Regions from separate parts of the Gardnerella vaginalis ATCC 14018 genome, predicted to be linked through region 1. Evidence: riboswitches for the same ligand, from Rfam matches in the RefSeq annotation. Region 1 holds a riboswitch; each other region holds the start of a gene.
The links. A riboswitch is a leader RNA that binds a small molecule or an ion and turns the genes downstream of it on or off. The one in region 1 is predicted to bind thiamine pyrophosphate.
Positions count from the first base shown of each region.

Region 2: linked by a shared signal. The riboswitch ahead of GAVG_RS02825 (ABC transporter permease) and the one ahead of thiM (hydroxyethylthiazole kinase) in region 1 are both predicted to bind thiamine pyrophosphate.
Region 3: linked by a shared signal. The riboswitch ahead of thiM (hydroxyethylthiazole kinase) and the one ahead of thiM (hydroxyethylthiazole kinase) in region 1 are both predicted to bind thiamine pyrophosphate.

Region 1 is NZ_AP012332.1:541,992-546,475, forward strand. It holds gene GAVG_RS02035 (ATP-binding cassette domain-containing protein) at 1-1,402, shown strand, start outside; tRNA gene GAVG_RS02040 (tRNA-Arg) at 1,418-1,490, opposite strand; gene thiM (hydroxyethylthiazole kinase) at 1,570-3,111, opposite strand; TPP riboswitch at 3,099-3,191, opposite strand; gene GAVG_RS02055 (hypothetical protein) at 3,752-4,378, shown strand.
Region 2 is NZ_AP012332.1:746,094-750,577, forward strand. It holds gene mfd (transcription-repair coupling factor) at 1-169, shown strand, start outside; gene GAVG_RS02815 (ABC transporter ATP-binding protein) at 203-943, opposite strand; gene GAVG_RS02820 (ABC transporter substrate-binding protein) at 1,002-2,006, opposite strand; gene GAVG_RS02825 (ABC transporter permease) at 2,194-2,991, opposite strand; TPP riboswitch at 2,982-3,084, opposite strand; gene eno (phosphopyruvate hydratase) at 3,233-4,484, shown strand, end outside.
Region 3 is NZ_AP012332.1:100,219-104,702, reverse strand. It holds gene GAVG_RS00410 (bifunctional hydroxymethylpyrimidine kinase/phosphomethylpyrimidine kinase) at 1-1,096, opposite strand, end outside; gene thiM (hydroxyethylthiazole kinase) at 1,102-2,619, opposite strand; TPP riboswitch at 2,607-2,699, opposite strand; rRNA gene rrf (5S ribosomal RNA) at 3,016-3,132, opposite strand; rRNA gene GAVG_RS00395 (23S ribosomal RNA) at 3,298-4,484, opposite strand, start outside.

The DNA.
Region 1 (4,484 bases):
TCAGGTTGTAGCTAGTGAGGATCTTTGCGAAGGCGCTGGCGGCACCGATCCGATGAACTGGAAGTCTACTGATCTTGCTAAAAGAATTTCATATGTTTTCCAGAATCCAGAACATCAGTTTGCGTGTGGAACTGTTCTTGAAGAAGTTATGCTGGGTCCTATTAGAACTGGAATGAGTGAAGAAGACGCTAAAACTAAAGCAGAGTCTTTATTAGATAGATTCCGCCTATCTAGATATTCTAACGCAAACCCATACACTTTATCTGGAGGTGAAAAGCGTAGACTTACTGTTGCCGCATCTTTGGCTGCAGCTCCAAGAGTTTTAATTTTAGATGAACCGACTTTTGGACAGGATCGTAAAACTTGGTTACAAATTATAAAACTCATTGCAAGCCTTCGCGCAGATGGCGTTAGTGTTATTGTTGTTACTCATGATAGAGAGTTAGTAGATGCGCTTGGAGCGCGTTTAGTGGAACTTAAAACTAATGTGGATTCCACTAATGACGAATCTTATGAGTCTGAAAATGTAGATAATTCACAAGAATCTTTAGCATTATCTTCGTCAACAGATGCAACGAATATATCTCGAATAGAAGTTAGCGATGTGAACCATCGTGATGAGGCAGCTCGCGCATCAAGTTATTCTCCATTCTTGGCATCTTTGAATCCTGTGTATAGGATGCTTGGAGCTTTCCTACTTTCGGTTCCGCTTTTGTTTACTCTCGACTGGCTTTCTGCAACAATAGCTCTGGTTTTGGAGTTTGTGATTCTTTGGGTTGTTAAAATGAACCCTTTGCGAGTTATTAAACTTTCTTGGCCTGTATGGGTTGGTGCTCCTGGATCTGCATTAGCAGTGTGGTTGTATGGTAAATCAGGTGGAGCAACATGGTTTGATTGGGGAATTATTCATGTAAGTGATCATTCCACAACTCTTGCAATTGCAACATTCATCAGAATTTTAGCTATCGGTGTTCCAGCTATTGTTACTGTTATTGGCATTGATGCAACTGATTTAGCTGATGCCTTTAGTCAAGTTATGAAATTGCCAGATAGGTTTGTTTACGGTGGATTAGCTGGTATGCGATTGTTTAGCGTCCTTCAAGATGATTGGGCTGCTCTCAGTGCATCTAGGCGTTCTCGCGGACTTGGCGATGATAGTAAGATTAAGGCTTTTATGCCTCAAGCTTTTGCTCTTTTGGTGCTGTCTATTCGAAGATCTACAACTTTGGCTACGGCTATGGAAGCTCGTGGATTTGGCGGAGAAAACCCAAGATCTCATGCACGTATAAGCCATGTGAATAAACGCGATTATGTGTTTATGATTGGGTGCTTAATTATTCCTGCTATCGCTTTAATCGCTGCTGTATATTACGGTACTTTTGCTCTTCTTGGAGGAAATTAATACTAACATACAATGTGGGCTTAATGGGATTCGAACCCACGACCTTCTGCTCCGGAGGCAGACGCTCTATCCACTGAGCTACAAGCCCGCAACTTGTGAAAGTATACACGTTGCTAGGGATTGAAAGTATACGCTATTAGCCAATCTTTGTGACTTTAATGCATACTTTAGCGAGTTATTACGCTTTTAAGATCGCTTGCTACTTTTTTAGGATCTTCAGCGCACATGAGAGCAGATACAGTGCATACTCCATCAATGCTTAGGTCTTTGATTGGAAAAACGGTGTTTTCGTGTATTCCACCAATCGCTAGAGTTTTTACACCCATGCTGTGTGCTACTTTTGCTACTTCATTTACGCCTTCAACTCCAAGAGGAGGAACATCATGCGCCTTAGTATTTGTGGCAAATGCAGCTCCGATTCCTATAACATCAGGAAGTGGAGTATCGTTCTCTTTGCACTCTTTATATGCTTTTTCCATTAGGTCTACTCTTGCGCAAGAAAGTCCAATCATCCATTCGGCTGGCATGGATTTACGTGCTGTAACGAAAGGCGTATCTTTTTGACCAATATGCAGGTTGAATCCCAGTTTTGCTGCGGTGTCAACGTGATCGTCTATGAAAATCGGTATATCTCCATGTTTTGCTTTTATAAGTGTTTTGCGTAACTTTATGGCTTTTTCTGATATTTCAGTATCGTTGGAGTATTTATCTCGCAATTGAACTACTGTCACTCCGCCATCTATGGATTCTACTGCAACTTGTTCTTCGCTACGGTTTCCCATTCGTGGATCTGTGACTAGGTAAAGCGTCCAATCTGTTGGTTCTATGCTAAATTCAATGTTTGTTAGTTCAAACATGTTGTTTACACTTAATGTTTGCAATGCGTCGATCCACAGTGTTTTGAATGTTCCTGGTGCGGTTGTTTGTCTTGCTGCAAACGTTCCAGCTGCTGCAGCGTGCACGTGTGCAGCCACTGTTGCTGCCACTGGGCGCTCTGGGTTTGCACCCACATATGCCGCCACTAATGATCCAAGAGCGCACCCAGTTCCTACAACTTTTGTCATAGCCTTGTGTCCGCCAGTTATTCGCACTAGGCATCCGTGACCGTATACCGCGTCTTTTTCTCCAGATATTGATATTACAGATCCGTATTCTTTTGCCAGTTTTTTGGCTGCTTCTAGCGCGGAGTTTACTGGATCTTGCGCATCTACGCCTTTCATCTGACTGTTTTGCCCAACTAAAGCTAATATTTCGCTTGCGTTCGCTCGTATTACTGTTGGGTTTCGTTTTACTATTTCTCTTACAAATTTTGTTCTAGTGGTTAATTCGTCTACTCCAACTCCAACTGGATCTAGTACCCAAGGAGTTTGTGTTTCTTCGCAAGTTTCTATTGCTTTGCGTATGGCTTTGCCTTTTATCTCTTCGAATGTTCCAACATTTACTAGAACGCCTGACGCTATTTTTGCAATGCCTGCTGCTTCATCTGGGTCGCATACCATTATTGGCGTAGCTCCTGCGGAAAGTAGTACATTTGCTGTTATTTCTTGAACAATATTGTTTGTTATGCAATGAGTTAGTGGCTTCTTTGCTCTCACTCTTTCTATGCATGATCTAACGTCATTTAGAAACATTCGTCTTCTTGCGCGAACGCTAAAACTTGTATCTATATTTGTATCTATATTTGCATTTGATTCGTTTAATTCTTCCATGATTTTCCCTTCGCTAGCACTACCTAGATCAGGTTTAACGGGTGTAATCTCAGCGTTTTTACGCACCCCGAACCGACTTTGACTATATCGTTTGTGTATGACGTTTGGCTATGTAATATTTTATTTCGCGCGTTTTGCGTTGTTTCGCTTGAAATTTCGGGGATGATTGAAGATTATTGTTTTGGATTTTATAAAATTTTTCCATTAATTTTTTATTTTTGTTTGCATTTGTACTTTTATAGTGTTAGCATCAAACACAACACAAACGGATATCGTAAATTTTACGATTTACGATTTTGGATTTGTGATTGACCACATTAAGCGTTTAGCTTTGCAGCTAAGTATTAAGGAGGCGGCTATCATGCGTAACATGAATGCTCAAGCTCGCGATACTTTTGATGCTGCTCGTATGTGGTGGTGGCAGACTTCTCTTTGGCGTAGTTTACTCTAAAGCTTTAGAAGCTGCTTGTTTAGGCTTGTAAAAGACCTCTAGGGTAAACCTGGAGGTCTTTTTTATATCTCCAGAAAGCCAAATCTATTTGGATTAATTTTACGTCTAAAACAAATCTATAAACATAAAAAACAATTAAAAAATTGTTTAAAACAATCAACATAAAAATCTACATAAAAGGAGAAAATCATGGCTCAGGAAATTAATGAAACTAAGCAGGAAACCTCATTTACTTCTGCTGAATCTAGTGTTAATCAGGCTTCGGATTTACTTAAAGGTGTAAATGTTAAAAAGCATGCTTTAGATATTACGTCTTTGGTGTTGGTGGCTGTTCTTTTTGCAGCAGGATGTATTCTTGACTTTACAGTTGCAAAAGCGCTTTCGATTGGAAATATTCAGCCAGAGTTTGTAATTGCATCGTTCTGCCTTGCGATTTTGTTGGTTCGTCCAAATGTTATTCAGGGTGCGATTATTGGTGCTTTGGCTGCGACTTTAATTCAATTTAACACTTCAATTCCTGGTCTTGAATACGCTTGCGATATTCCAGCAGCAATTATTATGACTTTGATGTTGATGGGTTATTTAAAGGCTTTTCCTAAGGATGCTGCTAGAAAGTTCAGTGTTTTCCCATTAATTTCTTCCTTTATTGCAACTGTTATTTCTGGAATGATTTTTGCAACAATCGCATCTTTCTTTATTCTTCACTCTCCAAACACTGTTCTTGTTATGCTTCCAATCATTTTGGGTACTGCTGTGTTTAATGCTGTTGTTGTTGAAGTTCTTTACACTCCAATTCGACTCGTTCTACACAAGTAAATCAGAATTGAAAAATAATTAAACAAATTAATTTAAATCAATATAAATTAATATCAAAACATATATAAATAACAAAAGTCGATAATTAAAACTTGATTATCGCAAC
Region 2 (4,484 bases), 200 kb from region 1:
TGTTTGGATGCGTTTGAGTAGGATCTACAGGGGAGCACAGTTTAAGCCTGTAACCCACACAATGATTTTTCCATCTCCTTTTGCGTCTGTTTTAGGGGATTCATCGTCTATGAGTGAAAAAGAGATAGTCGAATGGGCTAAGCAACTTTTAGAAGACATTGATTGGTAAAAATTAATAGGTGAATTTTAAATAGTGGACATGTCACTTTAAGGCAAGTCTTAAATCATCTTCAATAGAAACATGATTTGTAGGTCTTCCTTGCGAATCAACACTGCTCCTATCGATATTCCATTGCCTTGATATTACGCCATTTTGAAGCATTAGAATACGATCTGATAATCTTACAGCTTCCGCAATATCGTGAGTAACCATGATTGTGCTCCAGCCGTTTTGTGTTCTTAGCTTAGCTAGAAGATCTTGCATGTCTAGTCTTGTTAAAGCATCTAATGCGCCGAAAGGTTCGTCTAAAAGCAATAGCTCTGGGTTTCTTACTAATGCTCTAGCTAAAGAGACGCGTTGAGCTTGACCGCCAGAAAGTTGAGAAGGCCATTTATTGGCGTATTCTTCTAATTGCATTTTGCTAAGAGCATTATTTGCAAGTTTTTTAAGATTGTTTTTACTGTCTGAAAGACCAAAAACAACGTTTTCACCAATTTTTAGCCATGGGATTAATCTTGCATCTTGGAATCCTATAGCCTGCATGTCTGTAACGTTTATACTGCCGCTTGTAGGTTTTAATAAACCAGATATTACTTTAAGAAGCGTTGTTTTTCCGCAACCTGATCTGCCAATAAGTGAGACAAACTCGCCTTGCTTAATGTTTAAATTAATATCTTTCAAAACCTTATAAGTGTCGTCAAATGCTACTTCAATATGCGTTAAAGAAACACAGTAGGAATTGTTGACATTATTAGCATTATTTTCATTGTTTTGAATGTTCATATTAACTCCTACTGTGTTTTGATTTTGAAAATTATTTAGCGTATTTTAAAGGTTTAGGTTACTTGCTGCAATCCATTACGGAATCATCCAAGTTTGTTGGAGCTTGCTTAATTAAACCATATTTTACGTATTCTTTTGCCTGAACCTTCATCATTTCTAAGCCTTTCTTATCGATTGGCTTAATTGTTGGATTATCGAATTTTTCAATCTGCTTAATGATTGTGTCGCTTGCTCCAAGTTGCTTATAAGCATTCCCGATAACATTCTTTTCTTTATGTGACTTATTAGCTTCGCGAACAAGAGCATTATACATTTTTTTAACGAGCTCAGGATGCTTCTTAGCAAATTTTCTAGAAACAATGTGAATGGTAACATTCATGTTGCCATACTTTTTAGCGTTAACAAGTAATTTTGACCCAGGGGTTGTCATCGCTGCAGCAAGATTCTGATCGAATGAGGAAATTGCATCAATCTGTCCAGATGTAAATGCTGCCTGGAAGTTCTTAGGGCTCATCTCTACTTTATGCACTTTAGAAACGTCTAATCCGCTTTTATCGAATGCGCGGTGAAGCATGTAATCGCCAGTATCACCGTTGTGAATAATAGCAACTTTCTTTCCATATAAGTCTTTTAGTGTTTTTGCGCCGCTTTTTGCGGATGCAACGATTCCTTGAGAATCACCATTGTAATATTCGAGCGCAAATGCAACCCAAGGTTGACCTTCTGCAATCAAATCAATAAATCGTCCAGTTCCAGTAGTTGTTGCATCAGCGCTTCCGCTCATAACTGCGGTAAGACCATCAACTGGAGTGTATGGTCCAGTATAGGTGACTTTTGCTTTTCCAAATTCTTCCTGAAGGAATTTTTCATTTTTTAACGTTGTTAAATAGTTTGCTGTAGAAAGATAAGCAACCCTCATTATTCCCGTATCTTTGCTAGAAGATTGGGAGTTATTTGCAGGTTTTTGAGCTCCGCCGCAAGATGCAAGAGCGATAGTTGCGCAAAAAGCGCATATTGCTGCAATAGAGCGTTTGCTAGCAATTTGTATTTTGAAATTAGCCATGATTTGGCTCCTTTACCTTTATTTTGTGTTTTTCTTATTTGGTTTATTTGGTTGTTGATTAAATTTTGTTGATTAAATTTTTATAAAAATTGACTTATTTTTAAAAGTATCGTTAAAAGTATCTCTAAAATTCACAGAGGATTTTATAAATTCTTTATTTACGTGAATTTCTAAAATCAACTCTTTGTTAAGATTCTCTATTTACTCTACGTTCTGGCATAAGCCAATATTCGAATATGTTTGCAGTAACTTCTGATCCAAGTCCTGCAATCGCATATAAAATAATGCATGCCATCATTTGATCTGGTCTAAAGAATTGTTGAGCTCTAGAAAGAATATATCCGATTCCTATTGAAGAATTAACTGTTTCACAAGTAACTAAAGCAACCCATGCTACGGAAATTGAAAATCGCAATCCTGTCATAAAATTAGCTAGTGTTCCTCGCATAAAAATTGTTGTAAAAACAGTCGATTTTTTAACGTTATAAGCCTTTGCAAGTTCTATTAGTTTAGGGTCAATGTTCCTTACTCCATCTCGAATATTGACATACATTGGTCCAAAAACACCAAGCGCTATAAGCATTATTTTCATCATTTCGTCCACACCGAGAAAAATGATCAATAAAGGTGCTAATGCTGGGAATGGGATGGATCTGAGCATATGACTTGGTTTATTTATTACTGATTCTCCTATTTTGCTTCCGCCAGAAATGATTCCAGATGGCAAAGCAAAAGCAATTCCTAAAAGAAGACCAGCTACAACTCTAAATATGCTTATTGCAAGAGACGGTAGTAATATTCCTTCGTTGTTTAAGTCAACAAATGCTTTTATTACCTCGATTGGAGATGGCAAAGCGCGATTTTCGGCAGGAGTTAAGGTTATTAAAAACCATAAAAAAAGAATCGCTATAGTAGAAAGCCAAGCTTTTAAAGAAATAAAAGCTTTATGATGCAGTTTTGCAATCGCGCTAAAAAGGTTATTCATAACGACATTCCCTTCGATAGTTTTAGCTATATCAGGTTCGACGGGTATAATCTCAGCAATTACAATTAAATAATTGCACCCCGTGTCAGTTTGTTATTATCGTATAAAGGCATGGACAAATCGCGAAACGCTTAGATTATATAGGCTTGTATCTTTAACGACTTACGCTACGAAATAACGTCCATAAAACGCATTAATCTTGAATATGTTACACAACCAACAAAATGAATAAGGAGTAGTTGTGGCAGCTATTGAAAGCGTATATGCACGCGAAATTTTGGATTCTCGTGGAAATCCTACCGTTCAGGTTTATTTGGAGACCGAAGATGGCGCTCAGGGTATTGGCTTAGTGCCTTCTGGTGCTTCGACTGGTGAGGCTGAGGCTTGGGAGCGTCGTGATGGCGACAAGTCCCGTTATCAGGGCAAGGGTACTTTGGAAGCAGTTAAGGCTGTTAATGAAGTAATTGCTCCAAAGGTTATTGGCATGGATGCCTCTGACCAGCGTGCTCTTGATGAAACCATGATTGAGCTTGATGGCACTCCAAACAAGGGTAAGCTTGGCGCAAATGCTATTCTTGGCGTTTCTCTTGCTGCTCTTTATGCAGCTGCTGAATCTGCAGAGCTTCCATTGTATCGTTACATCGGCGGAACTAACGGACATATTCTTCCAGTTCCAAACATGAACATCATGAACGGTGGCGCTCACGCTGATTTTGCAACTGATATTCAGGAATACATGATTTCTCCATACGGTTTCGCAACTTACAGCGATGCTTTGCGCGCTGGTGTTGAGGTTTATCACACCTTAAAGAACGTTTTGAAGAAGGAAGGCTTGGCTACTGGTCTTGGTGACGAAGGTGGCTTCGCTCCAAAGATGAAGTCCAACGAAGATTCCTTGAAGTACATCATGGATGCAATCGAAGCTGCAGGTTACGAGCCAGGAAAGCAGATTGGTATTTCCCTCGATGTTGCTTCTTCTGAGTTCTACAACAAGGAAACTGGCAAGTATCGTTTCGACGGCGAAGAGCGCGAATCTGCTTACATGCTTGATTATTACGAGAAGCTCATCAACGAGTATCCAATCGTTTCCATCGAAGATCCATTCCAGGAAGAAGGCTGGGATGATTGGGCAGCAATCACCAAGCGTCTTGGTGATCGTTTGCAGTTCGTTGGCGATGACTTGCTCGTCACCAATCCAAAGCGTTTGGCTAAGGGTATTGAGCTTGGAGCAGCTAATTCCTTGCTCGTAAAGTTGAACCAGATTGGTTCCGTTACCGAAACCCTCGACGCTATTGAGCTTGCAACCAAGAATGGCTTTACTTCTATGGTTTCCCACCGCTCTGGTGAAACCCCAGATACAACCATTTCTGATCTTGCTGTTGCTAAGAACACTGGTCAGATTAAGACTGGTGCTCCTGCTCGTGGTGAGCGTATCGCTAAGTACAACCGCTTGCTTGAGATTGAGGAAGAGCTTGGCTCTACCGCTCAGTATG
Region 3 (4,484 bases), 440 kb from region 1:
CATCTGCACTAGCATCCCATAAAGCTTGAGTCCAAGGGCCACAAGGCTCCACATTTGGCTTTCTAGCCTTGCTATGAGCTTTTACGACTACGCTTTGCGCAGTTAATCCGTCTAAGCCACTAGTTTGCATATGTTCCCAAGGAGTTGACGAAGAATCTAATTCCAAACGATAATTACGAGCAGCATGGTTCACAGGCCCATGACCTTTGCCAACATGCAAATCTTTACCGCAAGCAATAGCTTCGTTAAGCCATCTTGACGACCATGCTAGAGCATCCGCTACTGTACTGTAATCGCTTAGCTTCTTGCCTTCTCGCAACGCTAATCCTATGCGCGTAGCAAGCGAGGAAGATAGCGAGCAGCCTGTGCCATGCGTTGTTGTTGTATCAACCCTAGGGCAAGGAACGTGCACTCTGTGGCCATCTGGGAACACAACAGTATTACCAGCATCTTCGCTTGTTAAGTGGCCGCCTTTAACAATAACAATAGTATTGTTTTTTGCACACCACTCGCTTGCTTGAGCATAAGCTTCTTCAAAATTAGATGCAGGCTGTTTATCGCATAATACTGCGAGTTCAGGTATGTTTGGCGTAATCACATCCGCAAGAGGTGCAAACTCACGCATTGCATCTTCTGCAGACTTTTCAAGCAACCTATCTCCCGAAGTTGCTACCATCACTGGGTCTAACACAACAACAGGAACAGGATGATTCTTAAGCCAATCTTGAACTAGGCTAATATATGATTTGTCTCCAAGCATGCCGATTTTTACAGCATCAATAGTTACGTCATCAAATACTGCTTCTAGTTGCGCTTGCAAAAAGTCGGTTGGAGGAGTATAAACTTCGCGCACACCGCAAGTGTTTTGAGCAACCAAATTAGTTGTTACACACATTGCAAATCCATGAGATGCTGTGATTGATTTTAGATCAGCTTGAATTCCAGCTCCGCCTGTTGGATCAGTTCCAGCAATGCTTAGCACTCGCGGAATAATTGGCTCTTCTAAAGAAGGTAGGGAAGATGGCCTTAGACTTGAATCATATAATTTAGAAATTGATTGCAAAGGTGCTTGAGTTTGCGAAAATTGATTATTCATTATTTTTATTCCTTTGTAATGGCATCGCGTAATTTGTGTGCTTCTTCGCAAGGATTTTGCGCAAGCATTAGAGCAGATACTACGCATAAACCATCTATTGAAGTGCTTTTAATAGGAAACACGGTATTTTCATTAACTCCGCCGATTCCTAGAGTGCTAATGCCGAGTTCTTTAGCGCGTTTAGCAATCTTTTCTACTCCTTCAACTCCTAAAGCAGGAGCAGCGTCTGGCTTAGTGGCAGTAGGCCAAATTGGGCCTATTCCAATAACATCAGGCAATGCCACATTTTCTTTAGCACATTCGTTATAAACGTAATCTAACTGTTCTAACTTTTCTATAGAAAGTCCAACCATCCACTCTGCAGGAATAGACTTACGCGCTTCAATATAAGGCGTGTCTGTTTGACCAACATGCAAGTTGAACCCTAAGCTTTTAGCGCAATCTATACGATCGTCAACAAAAATCGGCACGTCTCCGCAACCATTAGCAAGCATTTTGTCTCGCAGGCTTTGAGCTTTATTGTTAAAAGTTTCGCTATTTGCGTACTTATCGCGCAATTGGACTACGCTTGCTCCGCCTTTAACGCAATCAACTGCAATATCTTCTTCGGCTCGATCACTCATCTTTGGGTCTGTTATAAAGTATAAAGACCAATCAACAGGATCGAGTTCAAATTCAATATTCGCTAATTTCAGCATCTCGTCTGCGCTCAAATCCATAAGCGCATCCATCCATAATTTTCTAAATGACCCTGGCAATGTTGAGCGTTGCGCTGCCCAAGTTCCTGCTGCAGCAGCGTGTACGTGCGCGGCAACTGTTGCTGCAAAAGGTCGATTTCGATTTGCTCCAACGTATGCTGCCACCAACGCGCCAAGAGAGCAGCCCGTGCCGACTACTTTCGTCATTATTTCGTGGCCGCCAGAAACTCGTGCCGAGCATCCATGACCATAAATAGCGTCTTTTTCGCCAGAAATAGCCACTACCGAGCCGTAGCGTTTAACTAGCTTCTTAGCTGCTGCAACTGCCGAATCAACGGAATCTCCAGCGTCTACGCCTTTACCGCCGCTTTCTTCTCCAGCTAAGCCTAAGATTTCGGAAGCGTTGGCACGAATTACAGCAGGATGACTTTTAACAATTTCGCGCGCGTATTGCGTGCGTGGAGCTAAACCGCCAACTGCAACTGGGTCAAGAACCCATGGAGTGTGCGCTTTTACAGCTCCGCGAATCGCAGCATCCATAGATTCTTTGTCTACTGGCCTGTACGTTCCAATGTTTACTAATACACCAGATGCGATTTGAGCAAAGACTTCAGCTTCTTCTGCATCTACGACCATTGCTGGCGATGCACCAGCAGCTAGCAGAACGTTTGCCGTTATTTCTTGAACAACATTATTCGTTACGCAATGTGTTAGTGGATTTTTTGCGCGCAAAGCTTCGATGCATTCACGTACATCTTGAACGAATTGCTTGCAACGAGCATTAGTTGAGAATTCACTATTTTTAGAGCACGACACAGTAGTCATGATTTTCCCTTCGCTAGTACTAACTAGATCAGGTTCAACGGGTATAATCTCAGCGCTTATGCGCACCCCGAACCTATGTTTGACTATATATGTTCGTTATGACGTTATTTATATGCGCTCCGACCTGCCTTTTCGCTTAGAGCGTAGCGCGAAAAGGTAATTCGGAGCGCTGAGCCGCTTAGCGTAGAAGCACGGTGTGCTTCTACGGCGGCGAAGACGTGAGCGCGCTTAGACCGCGCGAACGAGGACCTTCCATGTAGTGCGTTTGTATAACGACACGACGTAAATCAAGTACAATCGCACTACAGTAAGCGCGTGAATCGTGCGCGCGAACGATAACCTAAACTTAAATAATAAAAAAGCGGGGAACAATCAAGTTCCCCGCTAGAAAGAATAATGCGGCAGCGTGCTAGTCTCCCACACCCTATCGAGTGCAGTACCCTCACCGTGTCAGGCCTTAGCTTCCGGGTTCGGAATGGGACCGGGCGTCTCACCTGAGCCATGACCACCGCAAAACTAGATTATACACTCGCTTTAAACGAGCGGCAAATTGGCGGTTTGGGAACCGGACATGAACGCGAGCAACAGAAAAACAATCATCAAAATCAACAACTTAACCATAAAATGACCGTCTAACACTCCATACTATCTAAGAGAATTAAACGATAAGCAATACAAGTAGTATCACAATCGCCCATTAGTACTGGTCAGCTCCACCCCTTACAGGGCTTCCACATCCAGCCTATCAACCACGTGTTCTACATGGGGGCTCACACACAAAGTGCAAGGAATGCTAATCTTGGAGCAGGCTTCCCGCTTAGATGCTTTCAGCGGTTATCCCTTCCAAACGTAGCTAACCGGCAGCGCCACTGGCGTGACGACCGGCATACCAGAGGTTCGTCCACCCAGGTCCTCTCGTACTATGGGCAGGTCTCCTCAACATTCCAACGAGCGCAGAGGATAGAGACCAAACTGTCTCACGACGTTCTGAACCCAGCTCGCGTGCCGCTTTAATCGGCGAACAGCCGAACCCTTGGGACCTGCTCCAGCCCCAGGATGCGACGAGCCGACATCGAGGTGCCAAACCATCCCGTCGATATGGACTCTTGGGAATGATCAGCCTGTTATCCCCGGGGTACCTTTTATCCGTTGAGCGATGCCACGTCCGTACGCCGGCACCGGATCACTATCTCCGACTTTCGTCCCTGCTCGACCCGTCAGTCTCACAGTCAAGCCCGCTTGTGCGATTACACTCAACACCCGATTGCCAACCGGGCTGAGCGGACCATTGAGCGCCTCCGTTACTCTTTAGGAGGCAACCGCCCCAGTTAAACTACCCGCCAGGCACTGTCCCTAACACGGATAACGTGTCGAGGTTAGACGCCAGATATGGAAAGAGCGGTATTTCACTGATCGACTCCACGCAAGCTAGCGCCCACGCTTCACAGCCTCCCGCCTATGCTACACGATCCACACCTAACGACAATACCAAGGTATAGTAAAGGTCCCGGGGTCTTTTCGTCCTTCTGCGCTTAACGAGCATCTTTACTCGTACTGCAATTTCGCCGGGCTCCTGGCCGAGACAGTGGGGAAGTCGTTACGCCATTCGTGCAGGTCGGAACTTACCCGACAAGGAATTTCGCTACCTTAGGATGGTTATAGTTACCACCGCCGTTTACCGGGGCTTAAATTCACCGCTTCACCGAAGCTAACGGATCCTCTTAACCTTCCGGCACCGGGCAGGCGTCAGAGCGTATACAGCGGCTTACGCCTTCGCACGCTCCTGTGTTTTTGGTAAACAGTCGCTACCCCCTAGCTTGTGCCACCCCCAACAGCTCAACAATGTGAAACCATATCACCATCAG